Regions from separate parts of the Micromonospora sp. NPDC048170 genome, predicted to be linked through region 2. Evidence: riboswitches for the same ligand, from Rfam matches in the RefSeq annotation. Region 2 holds a riboswitch; the other holds the start of a gene.
What was found. A riboswitch is a leader RNA that binds a small molecule or an ion and turns the genes downstream of it on or off. The one in region 2 is predicted to bind cyclic di-AMP.

Region 1: another riboswitch for cyclic di-AMP. It lies ahead of AB0D32_RS07535 (C39 family peptidase); the one in region 2 lies ahead of AB0D32_RS05165 (NlpC/P60 family protein).

What each region holds. Positions count from the first base shown of each region.
Region 1 is NZ_JBEZMR010000003.1:219,094-224,139, reverse strand. It holds gene AB0D32_RS07545 (CDP-glycerol glycerophosphotransferase family protein) at 1-1,095, shown strand, start outside; gene AB0D32_RS07540 (alpha/beta fold hydrolase) at 1,153-1,896, opposite strand; gene AB0D32_RS07535 (C39 family peptidase) at 2,004-2,843, opposite strand; cyclic di-AMP (ydaO/yuaA leader) riboswitch at 3,074-3,214, opposite strand; gene AB0D32_RS07530 (acyltransferase) at 3,552-4,772, opposite strand.
Region 2 is NZ_JBEZMR010000002.1:347,256-352,301, reverse strand. It holds gene AB0D32_RS05180 (zinc metalloprotease) at 1-258, shown strand, start outside; gene AB0D32_RS05175 (pyridoxamine 5'-phosphate oxidase family protein) at 401-952, opposite strand; gene dcd (dCTP deaminase) at 1,031-1,609, shown strand; gene AB0D32_RS05165 (NlpC/P60 family protein) at 1,680-2,720, opposite strand; cyclic di-AMP (ydaO/yuaA leader) riboswitch at 2,733-2,867, opposite strand; gene AB0D32_RS05160 (peptidoglycan recognition family protein) at 3,107-5,046, shown strand, end outside.

The sequences.
Region 1 (5,046 bases), on a different contig from region 2:
TCGGAGTACCAGGTCACCATGTGGCTGCCGTACCTGGAGCGGATCGGCCGGCCGTTCCTGGTGATGCTGCGCGAGCCGGACTTCCTGCCCGCCGTCGCGGCGGCCACCAGCGCGCCGGTGGTCTACTGCCCCACCACGAAGGCGATGGACGAGGCCCTGGTGCCGAGCCTGCGGGTCGCGTTCTACGTCAACCACGGCGCGAAGAACAGCCACTGCATCCGCTTCACCCAGCTGACCCACGTCCAGCTGCACCACGGCGACAGCGACAAGGCCCCCAGCGCCAACCCGGTCTCGGCGATCTTCGACCGGATCTTCGTCGCCGGTCGTGCCGCGATCGACCGGTACGCGCGCGCCGGGGTGGACATCCCGGCCGAGAAGTTCGTCATCGTCGGCCGCCCCCAGGTCGAGTCGATCCAGGTACGCCCCGAGCCGGTGCCCGGGCCGACCAACCCGACCGTGCTCTACACGCCGACCTGGACCGGGCACAACGCGGACGCCAACTACTGCTCGCTGCCGGTGGCGGAGACCCTGCTGCGCCGGCTGCTCGACCGGGGCGCGACGGTGATCCTGCGGGCCCACCCGTACACCTCGCAGAACCCGGCCTCGGCCCGGCAGTTGGGCCGGTTGACCGAACTGCTCGCCGCAGACCGGGCCCGCACCGGCCGGCAGCACGTCTTCGGCGTCGCCGCCAGCCGGGAACTGACCCTCACCGAGTGCGTCAACCGTTCGGACGCGCTGGTCTCCGACGTCTCCGGGGTCATCTCCGACTACCTCTACTCGGGCAAGCCGTACGCGGTGACCGACATGGTGGGCTCGGGCGACCGGTTCCCCGAGGAGTTCCCGCTCGCCGCGTCGGGCTACGTCCTGCACCGGGACATGTCGAACGTGGACGAGGTGCTGGGGCTGCTGCTCGACAGCGATCCGCTGGCCGGGACCCGGTGGGCCACCCGGAGCCGCTACCTGGGCGACTTCCCGACCGACTCGTACGCCGAGGGGTTCCTGGGCGCCGCCCGCCGCGAACTCGACGCCGGCCTCCCGGTGCCCGCGCCCCGACCGGCCGGGCCGAACACCGCCGCGCTCTCCCCCACGCCCTGAGCCCGGCGGTCGACCTGCCCGCCCCCGCCGCCGCACGCGAGGGCGACGGGACGGGCCTCAGCGGTACGGGTCGACGAGATCCAGGACCGCCTCGGGATCCTCGACGTGCGCGTTGTGCCCCAGGCCGGGCAGGGTGGCGACCGGCACGCCCAACTCCTTGAGCTGCGCGTCGGTGACCATGGGGTCGTGCTCGCCGCGGGCCAGCAGCACCGGCACGTCGGTCGCCGCCAGCAGGGCGGGCAGGGCCGGCTCGCCCACGCCGAACGCGGCCGGGTCCATCGCCAGCCGCCACCGGCCGTCGACCTGCCGCAGCCCGGCCTCCACGACGGGATGTTCCGGGGCGAAGAGCCCGGTCAGCCCGGCCACCCGCAGGTAGCGGCGGGCCGCCTCGTCCCGGCTGGCGAACCAGGTCACCGGCCGGGCGGCCAACTCCCCGGCCTTCGCCAGCTCGGCCGGCGACCAGACGGCCTTGATGCCGACCCCGACCACGGCGTCGACGGGCAGCCCGGCGCTCCGGGCGGCCAGCGCCAACCCGACCACCCCGCCGAGGGAGTGCCCCAGCACGACGAGCCGGTCCCCCGCCGCGACCCCGGTGGCGATCCGCGCGGCCAGCGCCGGGAACGAGTACTCCGGCAGCGGCGGCGACCAGCCGTGGCCGGCGAGGTCCGGTGCGAGCCACCGCCCCGCCCACCGGCGCTCGAGCAGCGGCGCCCACGGCAGCCACACGTCGCCGGTCGCGCCCATGCCGTGCAGCAGCAGGAGCACCCGCCGGTCGTCCCGGCCACCCGATTCATCGACCATGGGCGCAGTGTGCCACCCGCGGGGCGCCACGGGCGAGGTCCGTGACCCGGACACGACATCGGGCGCCGGTCCCCCGGGATGGGGAGCCGACGCCCGACGGTCGTCGATCAGGCGGAGTAGCCGCGGGTGGCGGCCCAGTTCGCCAGGGCGATGGTGGACATCCAGTACGACGCGGTCGCCGGGTTCGCCGAGTCGGCGATCTTCACCAGCCGGCCGTCGTCCTTGTAGCCCACCACGGCGACGTAGTGGCCGCCGGGGAACGAGTGCCAGCCGCCGCCGGTGTCCGTGGCGCTGCCGGCGACGTTCACCACGACGCCCCGCCCGTCGCCGATGGCCGCGACGACGTCGGCCTGGAGCCGGTCCATCTGGGCCGGGGTGGCGGCGCCACCCGGGATCATCCGGGTCCGGTACGGGTCGCCCGGCACCGTCGCGTTCAGCACGCGGGTGGTGTCCTGGGCCGAGTCGGTGCCCATCTCGTCGGTGCCCAGCTGGGCGCCGAGGGCGTCCTGGCTGCGCTCGATGCCGGCGGCGCTGAGGGCGTTGCGGACGGCCGCCGGGCCGCAGTTGTAGAAGGTGCTCTGGGCCTGGTAGTCGTAGTCCAGGGTCTTGGCCGACGGCGGCTTCGGCGGCTCCGGCTTGCGGGTCAGGTCCGGGTCCGGGGCGGTGCTGGTGGCGCTGGCCGACGGGGCGGCGCTGGACGCGGACGGGGCGGCGCTGGACGGGGCGACCCGGGCCTGGGCCCGCGAGGCGGCGGTGTCGTCCCGCAGCTCGGTCGCGGCCACCGGGGCCTGCGCGGCGGCCGGGGCGTCGTCGGCTCCGGCAAGCAGCGCGCCGGTGCCCGACGCCAGCACGAGCGCCGCGGCGGACGCGGCGGCCAGCTGGTACGGACGTTCGGACGTGAGACGACGCAGCTGTCGCCTGAGGGTGTGCTTCACGGTTTCCTCCACGGGCTCGGGGGGTGAGCGGCCGTCGGTCCGCGCCGAGGGCGAGACGGACCGACCGCGCGGACGGGCGTCCGGGCGGGTGCTGGACCACTCAGGGGATGTGCCCGGGATGCCGGGCGACGGACGGTGACCGGTGGGTCAGCTCGTGGCCTGCGGGCGTACGAGCGCGGGCACCGTGGTGCCGTGGAGACGGCGGAACAACCGAGAGGTGGGTGGGTGCTGCACGAGGATGGAACTCCTTCCGACACCGCCGACCGGGTTAGCTGACGGATTCGGGCGGGAAGAACGCCCTACCACGGGCCTGCGGCCCACGGATTCACCCCACAAAGCACTGGGTCCCCGGCTCGTCTTTCACGATTAGGCGGGTCGGCGCGGCGTCGCCTCTTGCGATCGGTTACCGCACCGGACGCGCCGACACTACTGGCCGGCCAACACCCTGCCAACCCCGTCCCACCTGCTTAAACCTTGATCGGAAGACAATTTTTGCGGGCACTTCGCCACTGACGTGACTCAATAGGACGACCGTTTCCGAGAGCGCCTCCGGGTGACAACGGGACAAGTGGCGGGCATCGGCGTCGAAACCCCGGCGGGAATCGACCGCCCCGCTCCCGATGACCGGTTCGGCGGCGAGGTGACCGGCGTCACCCAAATGGTCGCGATTTTCTCGGCGGCACGGGTCGACGTACACCGGTGGACGCCGCGCGGCCGGGCTCAGCGCGAGTCGACGTACGCCGGCCGGTGGCCGGCCTGCGGGTCGGCGGACCGGGGGCGCGGCACGACGTTGCCGCGCTCCCCCGGGGGCCCGTTCCCGTCGCCCCCGTCCCGCGGCGCCTCCGGGGTCGGCCGGCGCGGGGTGAGCAGTCGCATCATCGGCGTCTCGACGAAGCGGTGCAACAGCCCGGCGAGGGCCAGGTTGACCAGCAGGAACCCGAGCACCACCGCCACCCCCCACCAGCCGGGGAAGCCGACGCCCCAGTCGCCCGTGAGCCGCAGGACAGTGATCATCACCAGGACGTGCACCAGGTAGAAGGCGAAGGAGACCTCGCCGAGCCAGATCATCGGCCGGGACCGCCACGGCGAGCGCCGCCCGCGCACGTCCGCGTCCGCCGCGGCGGCGATGACCAGGATGTACGCCACCGAGAGCAGCGCCGCCCACAGTTCGGCGCGGACCCACTGCGCGGCGACCACCCAGGTGGCCACGAAGATCAGGCTGGCCACCGGCAGGCCCGGCCCCCGCCACCGGCCGCGCCGCATCAACTCGGCGGCGGCCACGCCCATCCAGAACTCCAGCGACCGCACCGGCGGAAAGACCTGGGTGAACCACCAGCGGCTCTCCTCCGGCACCAGGGCCTGGGCCGGCCAGAGCGCCAGGATCAGCAGCGGCACCACGACCACGACGGCCCACAGCGCCCACGGCCGGGCCCGGCGGATCAGCGGCAGCGCCAACGGCAGGCAGAGATAGAAGAAGAACTCGCAGGACAGCGACCAGCTGACCGTGTTGACGCTGTAGAAATGCCCCGGCCGGGGGTCCCAGGCCTGGAGGAGGAACAGGTTCTCCAGCGAGACGGCCCGGTCCACGGGGTCGGCGAACCAGGCCGCGACCGCCAGGGCCGCCGCCCACAGCACCACGTGGCTCGGCCAGATCTTGGCCACCCGGCGACGCCAGAACGCCCGCCGGGTGTCGCTGGGCCGGGCCGACCAGACCAGCACGAAGCCGCTGAGGATGAAGAAGAACTGCACGCCGGACAGGCCGAGGGTGAAGACCCAGTCCACCACGGCCTTGTGGCCGGGTTCGGCGATGATGCCCATCGTCCCGGCGTGGAACCCGAAGACGAGCAGGGCGGCGACCCAGCGCAGCCCGGTCAGCGACGGCAGGCGGTTGGCCGGCGACGCCGGCCGGACGGCAGGCTCGGTGGTCGCGACGCCCGTCACGCCGGGATCCGGACGGTCCGCAGGGTCACCAGCACGTACGTCTCCTCCTCGGCCGCGTCGGCGCTCGGCCTCGGCGACCCCCCGGTCGGGATCGCCCCGCCGGGCACCTTACCCGGCGAACGGGGCGACCCTGTACGTACCGCCCATGCGGGCCGGGGCCGCGCTTGCCGAGCCTCGCAAGAAGTCCTGCCCAGGGCAGCCGCCCGTCTCGACCCGGGAGATGGATCACTGAGCCGCCGCTTCCGGTCCGCTCCATCCCGCAGGAGGTACATCG
Region 2 (5,046 bases):
ACCCACGAGGTCGGCCACTGGCTGAACCTCTACCACACCTTCCAGGGCGGTTGCTCCGGCGGCGACAGCGTCAGCGACACGGCGGCCGAGGCATCGCCCGCCTTCGAGTGCCCGACCGGGCGGGACACCTGCACCGCCCCGGGCGTCGACCCGATCACCAACTTCATGGACTACAGCTACGACTCCTGCATGTACCAGTTCACCGCCGGGCAGGCCAGCCGCATGCTGACCGCCTGGAACGCGTACCGCGCGGCATAGTTCCGCCGTACGACTTCAACCGGTGCCGGCCTCGCTCGACGGGGCCGGCACCGGCGTCTGTGCGCCCCGGAGGGCGCGCGAACATTGGCTGTGGTCACGGTGTGGCGCCCCGGACGGGGACGGCCCGGGGCGCCACACCGCGTCAGGCGGCCGGGCGGGCGGCGTGGCCGCCGACGCCCCCCGACCGGGTCTCGGGCACCACGACCGTGCCGGCATCGGTTGCGTGCGGATCGAGCCACACCTGGACCGCGGGCCGACCGTGCCCCTCGCCGGCGCCGCCCGCGACGCCAGGCTCCCGGCGGGCCAGCATCGCCACGTCGACGGTGAACTCGAAGACCCGCCAGTCGACCTGTGGCGCGGCCCGCTGGCTGCGGGCCAACCGGTCGACCCGGGCCGGATCGGTCACCGGCCGGGCGTGGCCGGCCACGTAGGCTTCGTCGTCGCTCTCCTCCGGCGGGAAGGAGTGCAGCGCGTAGCGGCCGTCGCGCTCCAGGTCGCGCCGCTTGGGCGAGTCGACGACGAAGCAGAAGAGCCCCTCGTCGGTGATCACCGGAGAGACCGGGTGCACGCGCGGGCCGCCGTCGGCGCGGACGGTGGCCAGGTAGCCGAAGCCCGGCCCGTACTGCTGCATGAGGAGGCGGATCCCGTCGGCGAGGCGGGGCTCGTCGGCGGCGAATTCGGACCAGGAAGCCATGCGGGCATTCTATCGAACAACTGTACGAAGATGCACTCCGACACGCAGGTCACGCGCATCGGTCGCTAAGGTGTTCGGATGCTGCTCTCCGACCGCGACCTGGCCTCCGAGATCGAGGCGGGCACGCTCGCGCTGGAGCCGTTCGAGCCCGCGCTGGTGCAACCGTCCAGCATCGACGTACGCCTGGACAAACTCTTCCGGGTCTTCAACAACCACCTCTACACCCACATCGACCCCGCGCAGCAGCAGGACGACCTCACGTCGTTGGTCGAGGTGCCCGAGGGCGAGCCGTACGTGCTGCACCCGGGCGAGTTCGTGCTCGCCTCGACCCTCGAAGTGATCTCGCTCGGCGACCAGCTCGCCGGCCGCCTGGAAGGCAAGAGCTCACTCGGCCGGCTCGGGCTGCTCACCCACTCGACGGCGGGCTTCATCGACCCGGGCTTCTCCGGTCACGTGACCCTCGAACTGTCCAACGTGGCCAACCTGCCGATCACCCTCTGGCCGGGCATGAAGATCGGCCAGCTCTGCATCTTCCGGCTGTCGTCGCCGTCGGAGCACCCGTACGGCTCGGCCGTCTACGGCTCGCGCTACCAGGGGCAGCGCGGCCCGACCCCGAGCCGTTCCTGGCAGCACTGGCGCACCTGGCCGGTCCGCTGATCCGGCCGTCGGCAGTTGGGAAGGGCACCTTCCTGTACCGAATGCGTTAGGAAGGTGCCCTTACTACACCTCAGCCGGGGCGGCCGTAGCTGTGGATCGGGCCGTCGTCGACCTTCTTCATCCTGACCGGCACCCCGGCGCGGGAGGCGTGCACCACCCAGCCCCCGCCGACGTACATGCCGACGTGGTGCAGGTCGCTGTAGTAGAAAACCAGGTCACCCGGGCGCAGCTCGGCCCGGCTGACGGTCGCGGTGACCCGGCGCTGCTGCGCGGCGTTGTGCGGCAGCGAGACCCCGGCCTTCGCCCAGGCGGCGAGCATCAGGCCGGAGCAGTCGTACGAGTTCGGCCCGTCGGCGCCCCAGACGTAGGGCTTGCCGATCTGGGCGCAGGCGAACGTCACCGCGGTGCCGGCCGCGCCGCCGGGATAGCTGGCCGGACAGGGGGCGGGGCGCAGCGGTCCGCCGCCCCCGCTGCCGTAGATCCGCAGCCGCAGCTTCTGCAACCGGTCGATCTCGGCGTTGATCTGCTTCTTCTTCGCCGCGAGCTGGGCCTCGGTGCGGCCGAGCTGGACGACCATCTCGTCCAGCGGGGCCTTCTTCCCGGCCAGCCGGTCGCGCAGCTCGGCGACCTGCCGCACCTCCTGCTGCTGGTGCTGGGCGAACTGGTCGAGCAGTTCGAGCTGCCCGACCATCTCGCTCGGCGACCGGCTGCCGAGCAGGGCGTTGATCGCGGACGCCTGTTCACCCTTGTAGGCGCGGACGGCCAGCGCGCCGACCTTCTCCATCGCCTGCCCGACCTGCTCCTCCAGCGGCTTGATCTGCGCGGCGAGCGCGTCGGCCTGCTTCCGCTTGGCGGCCAGGTCCTGTCGGACGGCGTTGTGCCGTTCGATGACCGGTTCGAGCCTGTTCCAGTCCTCGTCGATCTGCCGCTCGATCTCGGCGACCGTCGGTTCGGCGTGGGCCGCCGTGGCTCCGCCGATCAGGACGACGGCGAATGCGGCAAGGGCGGCGAGGGCGGTGGTGCAGCGGTACCAGCGTGGGCGCGGCGCAGCCGTCGTCGGGTCGGCAAGGGCCGGCCGGGCGGACGGTGGCCGCGGGGCATGGTGTGCCACCGGGGTCCGTACTCCTTCTTCCGTACCGCCTACCGGGTTAGCTGACGGGTTCGGGCGGGAAGGGGCGCCCTACCGCAGGGACTGCGGATTCACCCCGGGGAACCTGGGTCCCCGGCTCGCTCGGGAGCGACTCGGCGGTGTCGGACCGTCACCGCCCTGGGTGGACGGATTGTCACCGGCCGACGAAAGACCAGAGTAGAGACGGCCGTTATCGATCCGCAACCCTCCAGGCCATGACACTCCGTATTCCCACCGGGCCGGGCGAGATCGCAACCCACGCGACGAAGATTTTCTTCCTTATGAAGTGTCTGATGGAAAGGTATTGACCGGAGGCGGTGGATGAGGCGAAGGTGGCCCCACCTTTGCCCGTCCGAACTGGGGGTCTGATGCACCTGTCAGCGACAACGAGGAGCAGACGCGTCCTGCTGGCCGCCGCCGTGGCCGCCGCCATGGTGGCGACGCCGCTCACCGCCGCCGGATCCGCCGCCGCCGCGCCGACGGCCGACCGGCAGCAGCAGTACGCCGCCGCGGCGGCCGAGTACGGCGTGCCGGAGAGCGTCCTGCTCGGAGTCTCCTACCTGCAGTCCCGCTGGGACACCAACGCCGGCACGCCGAGCACCAGCGCCGGCTACGGACCGATGCACCTCACCGACGCCGAGCACGTCGCCGCCCTGCCCGGGGGCACCCACCACGAGGAGGGCACCGAGGACCCGCGGGGCGACGACTCCCGCCCGTCCCTGGCCGAGACGCCGGAGTCGGCGGCCGAACCGGCTCCCGCCGAGGCCGCCCTGCGGACGCTCGACGCTGCCGCCGAACTGACCGGCGCCAGCGAGGAGGCGCTGCGGACGGACGTCACGGCGAACATCCGGGGCGGCGCGGCGCTGCTGGCCGCGTACCAGAGAGAGATCGGTGCCCCGGTCGGCGCCGACACCGACCCGGCGGCCTGGTATGGCGCGGTGGCCCGCTACTCCGGCGCGGACAGCGCCGACGCCGCGGCGGCCTTCGCCAACGAGGTGTACGCCACCATCGCCACGGGCGACACCCGGCTGACCGACGACGGGCAGCGGGTCACCCTCGCCGCCAGCGCGGTCCTGCCGGAGCGCTCCTGGCTGGACCGGCTGGGCCTGCGCAAGCTCGCCCGGCCCGACGGGCTGGAGTGCCCCGACGACATCTCGTGCGAGTGGATCCCGGCGCCCTACCAGAACTACGGCACCACCCTCGGCGCGTACGGCAACCACGACCTGGCCGACCGGCCCGCGCAGCAGAAGATCGAATACATCGTCATCCACGACACCGAGGGCTACTTCGGGCCCAGCGTCAACCTGGTCAAGGACCCGAAGCGGGTGGGCTGGCACTACACCCTGCGCTCGGTGGACGGCCACATCGCCCAGCACATCAAGACCAAGAACGTCGGCTGGCACGCCGGCAACTGGTACGTGAACTCCAAGTCCATCGGCCTCGAGCACGAGGGCTTCGCGGGCCACGGCACCTGGTACACCGAGGCGATGTACCGCACCTCCGCCAAGCTGGTCCGCCACCTGGCGCGGCAGTACAACATCCCGCTGGACCGCAATCACATCATCGGGCACGACAACGTCCCCGGCACCGTCGCCGCGAACGTGCGCGGCATGCACTGGGACGCCGGACCGTACTGGAACTGGTCGCACTACTTCGACCTGCTCAAGGCGCCGTTCAAGTCGACCGGCACGCCGCGGACGGGGCTGGTCACCATCGACCCGGACTTCGCCACGAACCAGCCGCAGTTCACCGGCTGCAACCGGCAGCCGCCGGGCGTGCCGAACCCGCCCCCGCCGACGGCTCCCTGCCCGCTGCGCGGGTCGTCCGCACTGCCCCTGCACAACGCGCCGAGCCACGACGCACCGCTGGTCAACGACATCGCGCTGCGGCCCGACGGCACCCCGAACACCATGTACGTCTCCGACCACGGCGCCCGGGTCTCGGCCGGACAGACGTACGCCCTGGCCGAGGTGCGGGGAGACTGGACGGCGATCTGGTACCTCGGCCAGAAGTCGTGGTTCCACAACCCGGCCAGCGCCAGGACGGCCAAGTGGAGCGTTGGCCTGGTCGCCACCCCGAAGGCCGGCAAGACCACCATCCCGGTGTACGGCCGGGCGTACCCGGAGCAGGCGGCGTACCCGGCCGGCGTGCCGTACCAGACGATCTCGCCCCTGCAGTACACCCTGTCGGCCGGTGAGCGGTACGCCGTGGGCAACGTGCTCCCCGGCGAGTACTACCGGGCCACCACGTTCGACGGCTCCGCCCCGGGTGACCGGACCGTCATCCGCGGCGACAACAAGTATGTGCA